2 regions of the Flexivirga sp. B27 genome follow, and region 1 is predicted to be linked to the other one. Evidence: riboswitches for the same ligand, from Rfam matches in the RefSeq annotation. Region 1 holds a riboswitch; the other holds the start of a gene.

What was found. A riboswitch is a leader RNA that binds a small molecule or an ion and turns the genes downstream of it on or off. The one in region 1 is predicted to bind cobalamin.
Region 2: another riboswitch for cobalamin. It lies ahead of metE (5-methyltetrahydropteroyltriglutamate--homocysteine S-methyltransferase); the one in region 1 lies ahead of ACSZL9_RS13445 (hypothetical protein).

What each region holds. Positions count from the first base shown of each region.
Region 1 covers NZ_JBPYUM010000003.1:239,207-246,708, reverse strand. The annotation lists gene ACSZL9_RS13465 (aldo/keto reductase) at 1-2, shown strand, start outside; gene ACSZL9_RS13460 (ECF transporter S component) at 98-964, opposite strand; gene ACSZL9_RS13455 (ABC transporter ATP-binding protein) at 961-2,556, opposite strand; gene ACSZL9_RS13450 (energy-coupling factor transporter transmembrane component T) at 2,553-3,686, opposite strand; gene ACSZL9_RS13445 (hypothetical protein) at 3,683-4,723, opposite strand; cobalamin riboswitch at 4,803-4,940, opposite strand; gene ACSZL9_RS13440 (nucleoside/nucleotide kinase family protein) at 5,024-5,662, shown strand; gene ACSZL9_RS13435 (RNA polymerase sigma factor) at 5,952-6,467, shown strand; gene ACSZL9_RS13430 (hypothetical protein) at 6,454-7,365, shown strand; gene glpK (glycerol kinase GlpK) at 7,478-7,502, opposite strand, start outside.
Region 2 covers NZ_JBPYUM010000002.1:201,136-208,637, reverse strand. The annotation lists gene ACSZL9_RS09820 (hypothetical protein) at 1-90, shown strand, start outside; gene ACSZL9_RS09815 (Maf family protein) at 102-731, shown strand; gene ACSZL9_RS09810 (MFS transporter) at 774-2,054, opposite strand; gene ACSZL9_RS09805 (MBL fold metallo-hydrolase) at 2,363-3,172, shown strand; gene ACSZL9_RS09800 (MFS transporter) at 3,176-4,486, opposite strand; gene ACSZL9_RS09795 (ArsR/SmtB family transcription factor) at 4,593-5,249, shown strand; cobalamin riboswitch at 5,248-5,456, shown strand; gene metE (5-methyltetrahydropteroyltriglutamate--homocysteine S-methyltransferase) at 5,509-7,502, shown strand, end outside.

The DNA of each region.
Region 1 (7,502 bases):
AAGTTCACCCCACGAAGTTCTCCTCCGCTTCGCTCCCCCGATACTTCGCGGGGACCCCGAATCCGCACCCCGCGAAGTTCTCCGCGGGGGGCCACTCTCAGTGCGGGTCGTATGACGCGCGCCGTGCGGCGCGGCGCAGCACGACGAGCACCGGTCGGCCCAGCAGGGCGATGGCCAGGGCGTTGGTGATCGCGCGGCCGGTGTCCCAGCCGCCCGTCGACGTGACGAGGGTGTAGATGCCGAAGCGGTGCAAGTTCTCCAGCAGCGAATCGCCCGGAACATACGCGAGATTCGCGTGTCCGGAGATGTCCGTCCCGGCGAGGAACGGCCAGCTGTAGAGGTTCATCAGCAACCCGAAGAGGTATGCCGCGACGATGCCGTAGCCGATCAGCATCACCACCTCACGGGTGCCGCGCACGCGCCGCGGCAGCAGCCCGGCGCCCATCCCGATCCACGCCGAGCAGAGCATCTGGAAGGGCAGCCAGGGCCCGACGCCGGCAGTGATCAGTGCGGACGCGAAGAGCGAGGTGCACCCGAGCACGAAACCGAAGCCCGGTCCGAAGACGCGTCCGGCCAGGATGAGCAGGAAGAAGACTGTCTCGACGCCACCGGTGCCGCCACCGGTCGGTCGCAGCGCGGCATCGACCGCCGACAGCACGCCCAACAGCGCCAGGGCCTTGGAATCCATTCCCCCGTCTGCGAATTCGGCGAGCACGACGAAGACCAGCAGCGGCAGCGTGATCGCAAAGATGATCGGGGCGTCGGTCACGTGAGCAGCGTCGGTCCCGCTGTGCTGGGTCAACAGCGGCCAGCAGAACATCGCCAGGCCGGCGATGCTGATCAGGACCAGCACCAGGGCGGACCGGGACCGGATCGGGACCGCGCGCCGACTCAGCGCCGCGACGAAGTCTCCCTGACCGTCACCGTCGCCTCGGGGCGTTGCCGGATCGGTGACCTGTTTCACGACGTGCCCTCTGGCAGCACAGCAGCCACGTCGTCCACCGTCAGGAACTCCTGCGGCGCCAGGACTTTCGCGACCTGGGGCGCGAAGATCGGCGACGCGGCGACGACGTCAGCGGTCGGTCCGTCCGCGATGATCTCCCCCTCGGCCAGCACGACCACCCGGTCGGCCAGGCGCGCGACGAACTCCACGTCGTGTGTGGTCACCAGCACCGCTCGCCCGTCGCGGGCCAGCGAGTCCAATTGGTCGGCCAGCAGCATCTTGGCCGTGTAGTCCAGCCCGCGGGTCGGCTCGTCCAGCAACAGCACTCGCGGCCGCCCCGCCAGCTGTATAGCGAGCACCAGCGAAAGTCGTTGCCCCTCGGACAGATCGCGCGGATTGTGGTCGTCGGCGATGCCCGGCGCGAGCTCGTCGAGGAGCTGCCGGGCACCCGGGCCGGCGGTCGCGCACTCCTCACCCACGGTCTCCAGATAGAGCAGGTCGCCAGGAGTCTGCGGGACGAGCGCGACCGGCGCCGGACCGTCGTCGGCGCGCCGCTTGCCGCTCTTCGACGCCGTTTCGACCCCGTCGATCAGCACCGAGCCGGCACTGCGCCGGCCACTGCCCTGCAGCGCCCACATCAGCGACGACTTGCCGGATCCGTTGCGTCCCATCAGGGCGGTGACGGTGCCGGCGTGCAGCTCCAGGTCGACCTCCCGGACGGCGATCCGCTCGGCATACCGGACGGTGACGCCCTTCGCCTGCAGCGCGACCTCGCCCGCCGGTCGGGTGCGCGGCGTGGGATCGGGCAGCCGGCCGCGCAACGGACGCGCCGCACGGCGCGCGTCTCGGACCGACAACGGCAGCGGCGACCAGGAGCACAGCCGGCCCAGCTCCACCACCGGCGGGGCCACCGGCGCGTCGATCATCATCGTCGCGGGATCACCGTTGCGCACGAGCCCGCCGGCGGTCAGAGCGACCACCGAATCGGCATACTGCACAGCTCTTTCCAGCCGGTGCTCAGCCATGACGACTGTCGTGCCGAGGTCGTGCACGAGACGCGTGATGGCCGCGAGCACCTCCTCGGCCGAGCCGGGGTCCAGCGCGGAGGTCGGCTCGTCGAGCACCAACACTTTGGGCGCAGTGACCAGTGCGGCGGCGATCGCGACGCGCTGCTGCTGCCCGCCCGACAGCGTCATCAGCGCGCGACGGCGCAGCTCCGCGATGCCGAGCAGATCCAGGGTCTCCTCCACGCGCTTCCGCATGATCGCCGGAGACACGCCCAATTGCTCCATTCCATAGGCGATTTCGTCCTCGACGGTGTCTGCGACGAAGCCGGCGACAGGGTCCTGACCAACCCGGCCGACCACGTCGGCCATCTCCCGCGGCGGGTGATCCCTGGTGTCCAGGCCCGCGACGGTGACGTGCCCGGACAACCTGCCGCCGGTGAAGTGCGGCACGAGCCCGTTGATCGTCCCGAGCAGCGTGGACTTGCCGACGCCGGTGCGGCCGACGACCAGCGCCAGCTCCCCCTCGTCGATGTGCAGGTCGACGTCTGCCAGCTCGGGGGCAGTCGCCTCGTCATACTGCACGGACACCTTGCGCAGCTCGATCATGCCGCCACCTCCTCGGTCTGCTTCGACTCGATCCCATCCGGCCCACCCGACCCATCCGGTATGACGCTGGGCGGCGACACCACCGCAGCGACCAGCCCGACCACCGCGGCGACCAGTGGCAACAGGTCCACCACGGGCCAGACCGCGGGTGTCGTCGACGGGTTCAGGTGTGCCGGAGCGTATTTCGTCGCTGCGATCATCAACGCACCCGACAGCAGACCACTCACCGCGACGGCCGCAGCTATCAGGTCGAAAGGATCAGGTCGATACCGCGTGACGGTGCGCTCCCGGGAGGAGAACGCCAGTCCTGCAGCGGCCAGCGCGACACCGACCACGAAGGCCGGCCAGCGGAAGATCGCCGGCGAGTGCTCGTCCAGCACACCGAAGATCCCGATGCACAGGGCGATCAGCCCGACGACGGTCAGCACACCGAGCACCCGCCGGCTGCGCTCCGGCGTCGCCCCGCGACGCCCGTATCCGCGCGAGTCCATCGCCGCCGCGAGGTGCAGCGACCGGTCCAGTGCGTCGGCGAGCACCGGGATCATGATCCGACGGACCAGATGCCACTTGCCGCCGTCGCTGTCCGACCGCAGCCGTTGTGCCCGCCGCACCCGGCGCAGGCTGTCGGCGATCTGCGGGAAGACCGACACCGCGACGACGACCACCGTGCCGATGTCGTAGAGCGCGATCGGCACGACCTTCAGCAGCCGCTTCGGGTTGGCCAGCGAGTTGGCCGCACCGATGCAGATGATCATGGTCGCGAGACGCAGTCCGTCATACAGGCCGTCGAGGATGTCGGACAGGTGCACCGGCCCCAGCAAGGTGATCCCGGCCGCCCAGTCCGGCAACGGGATCTCCGGCAGGTCGAGCACCACCGGTCCGCCACCGGCCGCGCCGAGGAAACACCGGAACGCCACGCGGATCAGCACCACGAACGCCCCGAGCAGCAGATAGACGCGCAGCGACCGCGCCCACGGTGCGTTGCCGCGCCGGAGCACCACGACGAAACATGCGACACCGACCAGCAGCAACAGCAGCAGCGGGTTGGTGGTGAAGGACGCCGCAACAGCCAGCCCGATCGCCCAGAGCCACCAGGCGACGGGGTGCACAGAAGTGGGTAGCCGGCTCACCCCAGGTTGCGCTTGCGGATGATCGCGACCACGCCACCGCCGATGGCCAGCGCGCCGAGGACTCCGCCGCCGACCACGGTCGTCGCGTTGATGCCCGAGGAGTCCTTCTTGGAGTCCTTGATCAGGTCGTCGCTGTTGGCGACCGGGCCGCCGGCTGCGTTGGTGCCTGCGCCCGATGAGGCGCCCGTGGCGGCGCCGGCGGACGAGCTGGCCGACTTGCTCGATGAGCTGCTCGAGGAGTGCGAGGCCTTCGCCTTCTTGCTCTTCGCAGCCTTCGACTTGGCCGCGGCCTTCGAGGCGGCGGCCTTGCTCTTGCCGGCCTTGCCCTTCGCTGCCGCGGACTTGGCCGCCTTGCTCTCGGCAGCCTTGCCGGACGCGGTCGACTTCGCCTCGGAGCCACCGCCCGCGTCTCCGGCGGTGCTGGTGCTGGTGCCCGGTGCCGGGTCGTGCTTCGGCGCGGTCGTGGTCGTATGACGCGGCGGCTGCGTGGTGGTGGTCGCGGGCGGCGACGTCGGCTCGGACGGTCGCGTCGGTGCCTTGCCCGGCGCGACCGTGGAGCCCTCGCTGAACGACCAGCCCTCGAACCCGCCCGGGATGACCTGGCTGGTCGACAGGCCCTTCTGGCTGAAGCTCCACGACCCGCCGTTGGGGGCCTGCCAATAGCTCCAGAAGGCCTTGGTCGGAGGCATCCGCGCGCACGACTCGTGGTAACCGCCCGGCAGCTCCTGCGTCGCAGTCGGCTTGCCGTAGATCCGGCACGCCACCGACAGGCCGACGTCCCTGGTGCCTTCCACCGGGATCCCGGCCGCCTGCAGCGCATCCAGGCCGCTCGCTCCGCTCCCGACCGGCGAGCACCGGATCGCCACGCCACCGCCGAGCCCGCGGAAGTCGACCACGACGGTGACCCCGGAGCTGGTCTTGCAGTAGCCGTTGTAGGCCTCCGCGTGTGCGGGCGCGGCCGATCCGACATACGCGAAGGTGGTCGCCGATGTGGCGAGCGCGAGAGCGGCGGCGGTGCGCACCGAGCGGCTGGGCATGACGGGTGTGGGTCCTTTCGTGTCAGGACTTCCACGCGTGCGACACGATCTCGCCCGCGACTGCAGTCCACGACAGTCGATCCGGTTGACGGGTGGCGCAGGTATTCCGACTCGTGACCCGTTGGTCACTCACGGCTGCGGGACAGCGCCGGATTTGCACCGGCTTCCCCTGCTCGCACCTGGACGCCCTCGACGGACGCCACCCACGAGATTAGCAGCGTCCGAGGGTGCCTCCGGACACTCGCTGCGGCTTGTGCAGTCAACTTGTGCAGTGCGCCCGTATGCCGCAGAGTCTCGCGAGTGACCCAGCCCTCTCTCGACCTCGACGCAGCACTGCGCACCCTCGTGGACCTGTCCGCCACGCATGACCGAGTCGTCGTCGGCCTGACCGGCCCGCCGGCCACCGGCAAGTCCACCGCGGCCGACCTGTTGGAGCGCGGATGCCGCGAGCGCGGCCTGCGGACCGTTGTGGTGCCGATGGACGGGTTCCACCTCGCCCAGGCCGTGCTCGACGAACGCGGTCTCGGGCCGGTCAAGGGCGCGCCGCACACCTTCGACGCCGACGGTTATCTCACGCTGCTGCAGCGCATTCGGCGCGATCACGACCGGACCGTGTGGGCGCCGGCGTTCGACCGGTCGCTGGAGGAGCCGATCGCGGGCTCCATCGCCGTCGCGCCGGACACGCAGGTCGTGCTCACCGAGGGCAACTACCTGTTGCTGGACGAGTCCCCGTGGCGCGAACTGCCCGGACTGCTGGACTCCGTCTGGTATGTCGACACCCCCGACCCGCTACGCCAGGACCGGCTGATCCAGCGGCACCGTCGATACGGCCGCAGCCGGGCCGAGGCCGCGGAGCGGGCACTGGGCACCGACGAGCGCAACGCCGAGTTGGTGCGCTCCACCCGGCACCGCGCCGGCGCCATACTCCTGCTGCCGTGAGCATGTGACCGATCCCACGCGGGCGAATGCCGTCTGCCGCGGCCCGCGAGGCAACCTTCGCGCCCGTGATGCGTCTTCCCACCATGAGGCGCAACGCGTATGTCGACGAGCGGCAGCCGGGCCTCGGCTCACCGCGACGAGGCGTTCCCTCATCGAGCGATGACTGGTTAGGGTCTGGGCGAGGGGTTGACGTGCCGTGACACTCACTGCACCTGCCGTGTATGCCGAGAGGCCGTATCGCTTGGGAGGTCCGATCCATGACTCCGGGTCGACCGCTGCCCATGAAGCGATGACGGACGACGACACGGTCGACCTGGCCGAGCTCTATCGAACGCACCATCTGCAGATGGTGCGGCTCGCGCGGCTGCTCGTGGACGACATGGCCAGCGCCGAGGACGTGGTGCAGGACGCCTTCCTCGGGATGCACCGCAACCGTGCGGCGCTGCGCGACTCACGCGCTGCTGTCGGTTACTTGCGTCGGGCCGTGGTCAACCAGTCCCGCTCGATGCTGCGCAGGCGGCGCACCGTGCGCGCGCACCTGAAGGTCGCCGAGCCGGAGATCGCACCACCGGCGGACACCGATGTGCTGCTCTCCGAGGAGCATCAGGAGGTGCTGCGGGCGGTCGACCAGCTGCCGCCACGGCAGCGTGAGGTGCTCGTGCTGCGCTACTGGTCGGACATGTCCGAGGCGGAGATCGCCGAGGCGCTCGGCATCAGCAAGGGGACCGTGAAGTCACAGGCGAGTCGTGCGATGGCGACTCTGGGCACGATCATGCAGGGAGGCGACAACGATGCATCCGTCTGATCACGATGACGACAAGACCGACACGACCGATCTCGAGCGTCGCCTGCGGGAGGCGTTCAGCGCGAAGGCCCTGCAGATCTCCGACGCGGACCTGGACCGCGAGCGCGAGGAGGAGGTGGTTGCGGCACTGAGTGAGCAGCGTCGCGGTCACCGGGCGACCCGCTGGTTCGCGGGCGTCGGTGCCGCCGCGGCCGCTGCTGCGATCGTCGGCATCACCTTCGTCGGCCTACAGGACAGTGGGCACCCGGAGATCATCGACGGGCTGCCGCCGGCCAGCACGACGTCGTCGCCGGCAACCGCATCCGGCAACAGCCCGGCCACGTCGTCGTCCACGTCACCGACGTCTGCGCCGCAGACCGCGACCGGCAAGACAATGCGCCCCAACCAGCAGAGCGGCGCGCAGCCATCCCTGCCGCAGTCGAGTGCGGCCACCGGGCCGTCCACGGCGCCGTCCAGCGCCACCGGCTCGACCGCGCCGAGCAGCAGTGCGATGTCCGGCGCGACCGGCCCGACCGCTTCGAGCAGTCCGCCGAGCCGCGCGTCGAGTGAGTCGATGACGCTCACCGCGCGGCAGCCTCCGATGTTGCCTGCCGGTCTGCCGCAGGCCAGCCCGCTCGGCGACCAGGAGTATGTCGGGGCCGTCCCGCTGCGCGACCCGTCCGGCGGCTCGCTGCGGGAGCTCTCGATGCCGTCCGGCACCAAGTGGGAGCGCACGGCCGAGAGCGGCAACAGCCTGACCGTCCGGATCACCGACCTGCCGACCGACATCGAGGCCTATTGGCAGCAGACGCTGCCAGGTCAGGGCTGGGTCCGCAGCGGGGGCGGCTGGAGCTTCCCCCACACCGGCTACACGGTCAGTGCGATCACCGACAAGGGCAGCTTCACCGTCACCTGGTAACACCCATTTTCGCCAGTGACGGCTTCCTCGCCGAGTGACGGTTGTATGGCGCCGTCAGTCGGCGATCTCGCCGTCACTCGGCGGCGAGGTGGCCGACCTGTCGCTCGAGCGGTCAGGCGTTGTCCTGCAATGCACGC
Region 2 (7,502 bases), on a different contig from region 1:
GTCCACTACTACCGGCGCCGCAGGCCCCAAACACAAGCACCGACAACCGAATCCGACGGCAACACCCCATTTGTCGCGGCGAAGAATTAGGCTTGCGGATCGTGACTGTCGACCTCGTGCTCGCCTCTGCTTCCCCCGCCCGCCTCGCGACCCTGCGGTCCGCCGGTGTCGAGCCGGAGGTGATCGTCTCCGAGGTCGACGAGCCGGCGGTCATCAACGACGCCGAGGCGGGGCTGGGCGCGACGCTCGCCGCCGACGATGTCGCGCTGCTGCTCGCCCGGGCGAAGTGCGAGGCGGTCGCTTCGGCGACCGACGCCGACGCACTCGTGCTGGGTTGCGACTCGGTGCTGGAGTTCGAGGACTCCACGTTGGGCAAGCCGGCCGACGCGGCAGATGCGATCGCCCGCTGGCAGCGGATGCGTGGCCGCTCCGGCACCTTGCACACCGGGCACTGGCTGGTCGACGGCCGTGAGGAGTCCACCGGCGCGACCTTCGGGGTCGTCGCCTCCACCGTGGTCCACTTCGCCGACGTGACCGACGAGGAGATCGAGGCGTATGTCGCCACGGGCGAGCCACTGCACGTCGCCGGTGCGTTCACGATCGACGGCTTGGGTGGACCGTTCGTCCGGCGCATCGAGGGCGACCACCACAACGTGGTCGGCCTCAGCCTGCCGGTGCTGCGCGAGATGCTCGCCGAGGTCGATGTGCGGTTCGACCAACTGCGCGACTGACACCGTCCGGCCCGGCCGGTTCTTGACCAATCCGCCCGGTCGTCAGGCCGTTTCGACGGAGTCCTCGACGGCCGACATACGCATCAGGCGGGGGAAGGGCAGCACGAGCACGCCCGACACCACGAGCAGCACCGCGAAGGTGACCATCGCGGTCTCACCCCCGGCGGCACCGATCAGGAAACCCATCGTCGCGGGCGCGAGCGCCGTCAGCACTAGCGACAGCACGTTGTCGGCGCTCATCACCCGGCCGAGCCGGTCCTCGGGCGTGCGTGAGGTCAGCACCGACACGACGGCGGCGTTGCACGGCGCGAGCAGGAAGGTCCCGCACGCCATCAGCGCCATGAGCACGAGCGGGGCGTGGGCGAACGCCATACCGGTGAAAGCGACGGCGCCGATCAGCGGCGTCAGCAACATCAGCACGCCGACGCTCAGGTGCTCCAGGATGCGTGCGGACAGCAGTGACGCGATGAGCATCGACACCGCCATCGCGCTCGACACCGCACCGATCCAGGCGGGCGCGGTGCCGCGCTGCTGCATGGTGATCGTCACCGACACCACGAGGCCGGTGCCGGCGAAGTTGAGCAGCGTCGAGAGCAGGGTGATGGTGCGCAGCAGCTCGTGGCCGAAGAGGAACGACAGCCCGGTGCGGATCGACGGCCACAGCGCTTCGCGGTCATCGCGTGCCTTGCCCGGCATCGGCGTGCGCACGCGGAAGGCACACACGATGGCGACCGCGTAGCTGATCGCGTCCGCGACCATCGGCAGGCCACGGGTGATGCCGAAGAGGAAGCCACCGAGGGGTGGCCCGGCAAGTCCGGCAGCGGCCGAGCGCACCTGGTTGTTGACCGCTGCTCGAGGGATGTCGTCCTTGCGCACCACGTTGCGCACGGCGACCTGCTCGGCCGGTCCGTAGAAACTGTTGGCAACACCTCCGCACGCAGCCGCGAGCATGAGGTGCGGGACGGTGATGTGGTCGGCGAAGGCCGCCAGCGCCACGGACAGGTAGGCGACACCGCCGAGTGCGGCGGCAGTGATCATCGTCCGGCGACGGTCCCAGCGATCGACGAGCGCTCCGGCGGGTATGCCGATGACGACCAGCGCCATCGTGGCTGTGCCGGCCACCAGACCGACGGCGAACGGGCTGCCGGTGGCTGCGAGCGTGATCAGCGGGAACGCGATGCTGCTCATCCGGCTGCCGAGACTCGACACCGCTCCGCCGAAGATCAACCTGGCGTAGTCGCGGTTGTGTCGCAGCGGTGGCAACGCGGCTCGCTCCGCGTCGTCGGCTCCCACCGTCGCGCGCCCCCTTTCGTCCACTGTCACGCTTCACCACCCTGCCATCCCGGATCCCGCGGTGGTGCCACCGAAAGGTAAGGGTTTGGTCAGGTCGCGACGTCAGTCGCAAGTCGTTCGCAGAGTCGGGCGATCACGAGTTCCTTCCCCTAGGTCGGAGACTAACGTCCTGCTCGGAGACAGCTCTGCACGGTCATCTTGTCGCCGCCCCGAACACGCCCGGAACCAGATTTCCGCCAGTGAGGAGCCGGAAGGGTGGCCCGGCGTGGGGAGCCGGAGGACGCCGGGTCGGTCGGTTGGTTGACCTCGAGCTCGCTTGAGGCAGCAGGATGGTGGACATGATCACGTGTGCCACCTGTGCGGTGGAGTATGACGATGCGGCCGAGGGTCGGGACTGCCCGATCTGCGCCGACGAGCGGCAGTACCTCCCCGAGGGCGGCCAGATCTGGACCAGCCTGAAGCAGCTCGCTGCGGACGGGCACCGCGTCGAGGTGCTCGACCTCCGCCCCGGCCTGACCGGGCTGCGGACCGACGTCGGCATCGGACAGACCGCGCTCCTGGTGCAGACGCCGGACGGCAACCTGCTCTGGGACCCACCGGGTTTCATCGACGACGAAGCGGTCGCGGCCGTGGCCGGCCGTGGTGGCATCCGGTGGATCGCGGCGAGTCATCCGCACATGTTCGGCGTGCAGCTCGAGTGGTCGGCGGCCTTCGACGACGCGCCGGTCCACGTCAATGCCGCGGACGCAGAGTGGCTCGGACGTCGCGGCCCGGCGATCAGCGAGTGGGACGACGAGCTGCAGCTGACTGAAGGGCTGACCCTGCACCGGATCGGCGGCCACTTCCCGGGAAGTGCGGTCGCGCACTGGGAGCATGGCGCCGATGGCCGCGGCACGCTGCTCAGTGGCGACACCATCATGTCCAACCCGGACCATCGCTCGGTGAGCTTCATGCGAAGCTACCCCAACCGGATCCCGTTGTCCGGCAACGTTGTCCAGCGGATCGCTGCACGCGTGAAGCCACTGGCCTTCGATGAGCTGTGGAACAACTTCGGTGTCGCCGTGGCGTCGGATGCAGCAGCTGCGGTGCAGCGCTCTGCACAGCGGCACATCGGGTGGGTGCGAGGTGACTTCGACCAGCTGACCTGATGGTCAGGCGATGGCCGGGTCGGTGGCACCGGGTTTCGGACCCACCGGCTCAACGTCAGCGAGCAGCGGCATCCGGCGAAGCGGTCCGACCAGCACGATCAGCGAGGCCACGACAAGCAGCAGCGCTCCGAGGCAGACCATCGCGGGCTCGCCGCCCCACCACTCCACGAGCAAGCCACCCACGGCAGGTGCCAGCGGCGACATGGCCAGGACACAGGTCATCAGCGCGCTTTGGACCCTGCCCTGCATCGTCTCCGGCGTGATCAGCATGACGTAGGTCATGAAACCGGCGTTGAGGGCAGGAGTGAGCAGGAACCCGACGACCAGCAGCGCGAGCACCACCGGATAGCTGTGCACGAAGGCGCAGGTCACCAGGCAGGCGCCGAGCAGGACAGCGCCACCCATCAGGACGCGACCGGCCGCCACCTTCTTGAGGATCGCCCCTGCGGCAACCGCGCCCGCGATCGTCGCGACCGCGATCGCCGTCTCGGCCAGCCCGATGCCCGCCGGACGGACGCCGCGCTGCTGCAGGACGACGATCAGCACCAACATGAAGCCGCTCCCCGCGAAGTTGATCAGGGTCGCTATCACCATCACCGGGCGGAGCACCTCATGGCGCCATACGAACCTCAGGCCGGATCGCATTGCCTGCAACGGGGGCTCGTGCGTGTCGCCCTCCGGCGGCGGCGCCGGCAACGGCGTGCGGACCAGCAGCGCCGCGGCCGCTGAGATGAGGTATGACGCGACGTCGGCCAGCACGGGCAGCGACCGGGAGATCGAGAAGAGCAGCCCGCCCAGGGGCGGGCCGACCAGGCCGGTGACACCCTGTCGCCCCTGCATCGCAGACATCGCGGTGCTCAGATCCTCAGTCGGCACAACGGTTTTCGTCGCCAGTGTGTCCGCAGGGGTGAAGAATGCCTCCGCTGCGCCGACCACCACGCCGGCGATCACCAGCTGGGTGATCGTCAGCGCATCGGCGGCATACGCCAGCACGACGGTCGCGTAGGTGGCAGCCGCCGCCAGGGCCGACCAGACCATCGTCGCCCGCCGGTTCCAGCGGTCGACGAAGGCTCCGGCGGGCACCCCGGCAACGACCAACCCGGCGACCACGGCTCCCCCGACGAGCCCCGCGAGCGCCGCATTGCCGGTCAGCCACAGTGCAAGCAGCGGGAACGCCAAACCGCTCATCCGGGAGCCGATCCCGTTGAGCGTGTTGCCGACCATCAGCAGCTCGAAGTCGCGATTGCGCCACAGCGCCGGACGCTTCACGTCCGTCGGCGTTTGCTCAGGCCTGGTCTCCCCGGGTGTTGTCATGACGGACAGCCTGCACCCGTCGTGAATATTACGCAAGATTATTTGCGCATTTATTTTTGCGCATGTCCCTTTGCGAACCACTCGCCCCGTCCGGCACAGTGGTGTCGTGAGCACGCAGGACGACCGAGGCGACCCCAAACGCATCGCAGACCCTCGCGCCCTGAAGGCACTGGCGCACCCGATGCGGATGCGCCTGATCAGCGAGCTCGCCACGCGCGGTTCATGTCGCGCCGTCGATCTCGCCAAAGCCCTTGGCGAACCTGCCAATTCGGTGAGTTTCCACCTACGTCAACTGGCCCGTTACGGACTTGTCGTCGAGGACACCGAACGCGGCACGGACGGCCGCGAGCGGTGGTGGCGGACCCCGTCCGCCCAGGGGTTCATCGTGAATCTCGACGAATTACGGAAGCTACCGGGCGGACCGCAAGCGGTAGGCGTCTTCGAGCAAGTGACGGAGGGCTCGGCGCACGCCCTGGTGTCATTGGCGTTCAGCCGGATCGACGCGCCGGACGACAGCGCGCGTAGTTGGGTGAACGACTTCGGCCTGCACCTGAGCCGTGAGGAGGTCGACGAATTCCTCGAGGAGCAGTGGCAATTCATGATGCGGTGGATGGACCGCTCTCGGCACCTCTCGCAATCCGGCGATGACGTCGAGCGCCATACCTACTACACGATGATGTTCGGCGCTCCGGTCGACGAGGTGCTCACGTCGGAGGAGTCCGAGCCTCGAACCTCCCCGAAGGAGGCGGCCGACCGCGAGTAGGCTCGTTCATGCGACAGGTTCGAACCGCCCTGCACCCCAGGGCAGTTCGTCGTAAGAGGGAACCCGGTGCGACTCCGGGACTGCCCCGCAGCGGTATGTGAGAACGACCTCCGTCATACGCACTGGCCAACCGGTCGGGAAGCGACGGACAGTAGGCGCCCAGGCGTGCTCACGAGTCCGAAGACCTGCCGGTCGCCCGAGCCCGGACCCGGGTTCGGCCGATCGATGACCTCTCGGGCGGGTCACGGAGGAGTTCGACATGACCAACAGCACCACCGCCACTGTCCTCGGCTGGCCGCGGCAAGGACCGAAGCGCGTGTTGAAGCGGGCCATCGAGGCCTACTGGGCCGGGCGATCCAGCGCGGACCAACTGCACGAGGTCGCAGCCGGCCTACGCGCTGACGCGTGGAAACAGCTGTCCGACAACGGCATCCGCGAAGTCCCCACGGGCGACTTCTCCTACTACGACCACGTGCTCGACACGGCGATCATGGTCGGTGCCGTCCCGCAGCGCTACCGCGACGCAGCCACGGGCGAGCTGGACATCTACTTCGCCATGGCCCGGGGCAACGACCAGGTCGCGCCGCTGGAGATGACCAAGTGGTTCGACACCAACTACCACTACCTGGTGCCGGAACTCTCCCCCACTACGACCTTCACCGCCGACGCCTCGCGGCAGATCGAGCACTTCAACGAGGCAACAGCTGCCGGCCACACCGCACGCCCGGTGCTCGTCGGACCGCTCACCTTCCTGTTGTTGGCCAAACCCGCTGCCGACGCGCCCGCCGACTTCGACCGGCTGTCGCTGCTCGAGCCACTGCTGGAGGTGTATGTCGAGATCCTGGCCCAGCTGCGCGAAGCCGGTGCCGAGTGGGTGCAGCTCGACGAGCCGGCGCTCGTGCTCGACCAGCCGGCCGCCGTGTTGGACGCTGCCCGCGCGGCGCTGCAGCGGCTCGGCTCGGCCACCGACCGCCCGAAACTGTTGATCGCCAGCTATTTTGCGGCATTGCAGGACGCCTTCGAAGTCCTCGCCGACGCGCCCGTCGACGGCGTCGCGATCGACTGCACCGTCGCCGACAACGTCACCGCGATCCTGGAGCACGGCCTCGCCGGCAAGCGCCTGGTCGCGGGAGTGATCGACGGCCGCAACGTCTGGGCTGCCGACCTCGACGAGCGCCTCGCCACGCTGCGCCGACTGGCCGCCCGGGTCGACGACCTCGTCGTCGGGAGCTCCTGCTCCCTGCTACACGTCCCGCTCGACGCGTCCAAGGAGACCGCCGTCGACGACGAGGTGCGCAGCTGGCTCGCCTTCGCTCGGGAGAAGGTGCTCGAACTCCACACGCTGGCAACGGCATTGGACGACGAAGCTGCTGCGACACCCGCACTGGAGCGCGCACGTGACGCGATCGCCTCGCGACGCAACTCGGCACGCACCCACGACGCCGCCGTCCGCGCAGGGATGGCCGGAGTCACCGAAGCCGACGCCCACCGCGCGGCGGCTTTCGAGCAGCGGCGTCCGCAGCAGCACGAAGCGCTCGGCCTGCCCGTGCTGCCGACGACCACCATCGGGTCGTTCCCGCAGACCGACGCCGTGCGCAAGGCGCGGGCCGCACTGCGCAAGGGCGAGATCGACCGGGCGGCATACGAGTCGGCGATGCAGGGCGAGATCGCCGCGGTGATCGAGCTGCAGGAGGAGCTCGGCCTGGACGTCCTGGTGCACGGCGAGCCCGAGCGCAACGACATGGTGCAGTATTTCGCCGAGCAGCTCGACGGCTACCTGGCGACCAGCCACGGCTGGGTGCAGTCCTACGGCACCCGCTGCGTCCGGCCGCCGATCATCTTCGGCGACGTCTCCCGCCCGGAGCCGATGACCGTGCGGTGGTGGCAATACGCCCAGTCACTGACGCAGCGACCCGTCAAGGGGATGCTGACCGGCCCGGTCACCATGCTCGCGTGGTCCTTCGTGCGTGATGACCAGCCCCTGGGCGACACGGCCCAGCAGGTCGCGCTCGCGCTGCGCGACGAGGTGTCGGACCTCGAGGCTGCCGGGTGTCGCGTCATCCAGGTCGATGAGCCCGCGCTGCGCGAAACGCTGCCGCTGCGGAGCGCCGATCGTCCGGCATACCTGGACTGGGCGACCGAATCCTTCCGGCTGGCAACGAGTTCCGTCGCCGACACCACGCAGGTGCACACTCACATGTGCTACGCCGATTTCGGCGACATCTTCGCCGCGATCGACGATCTCGACGCCGA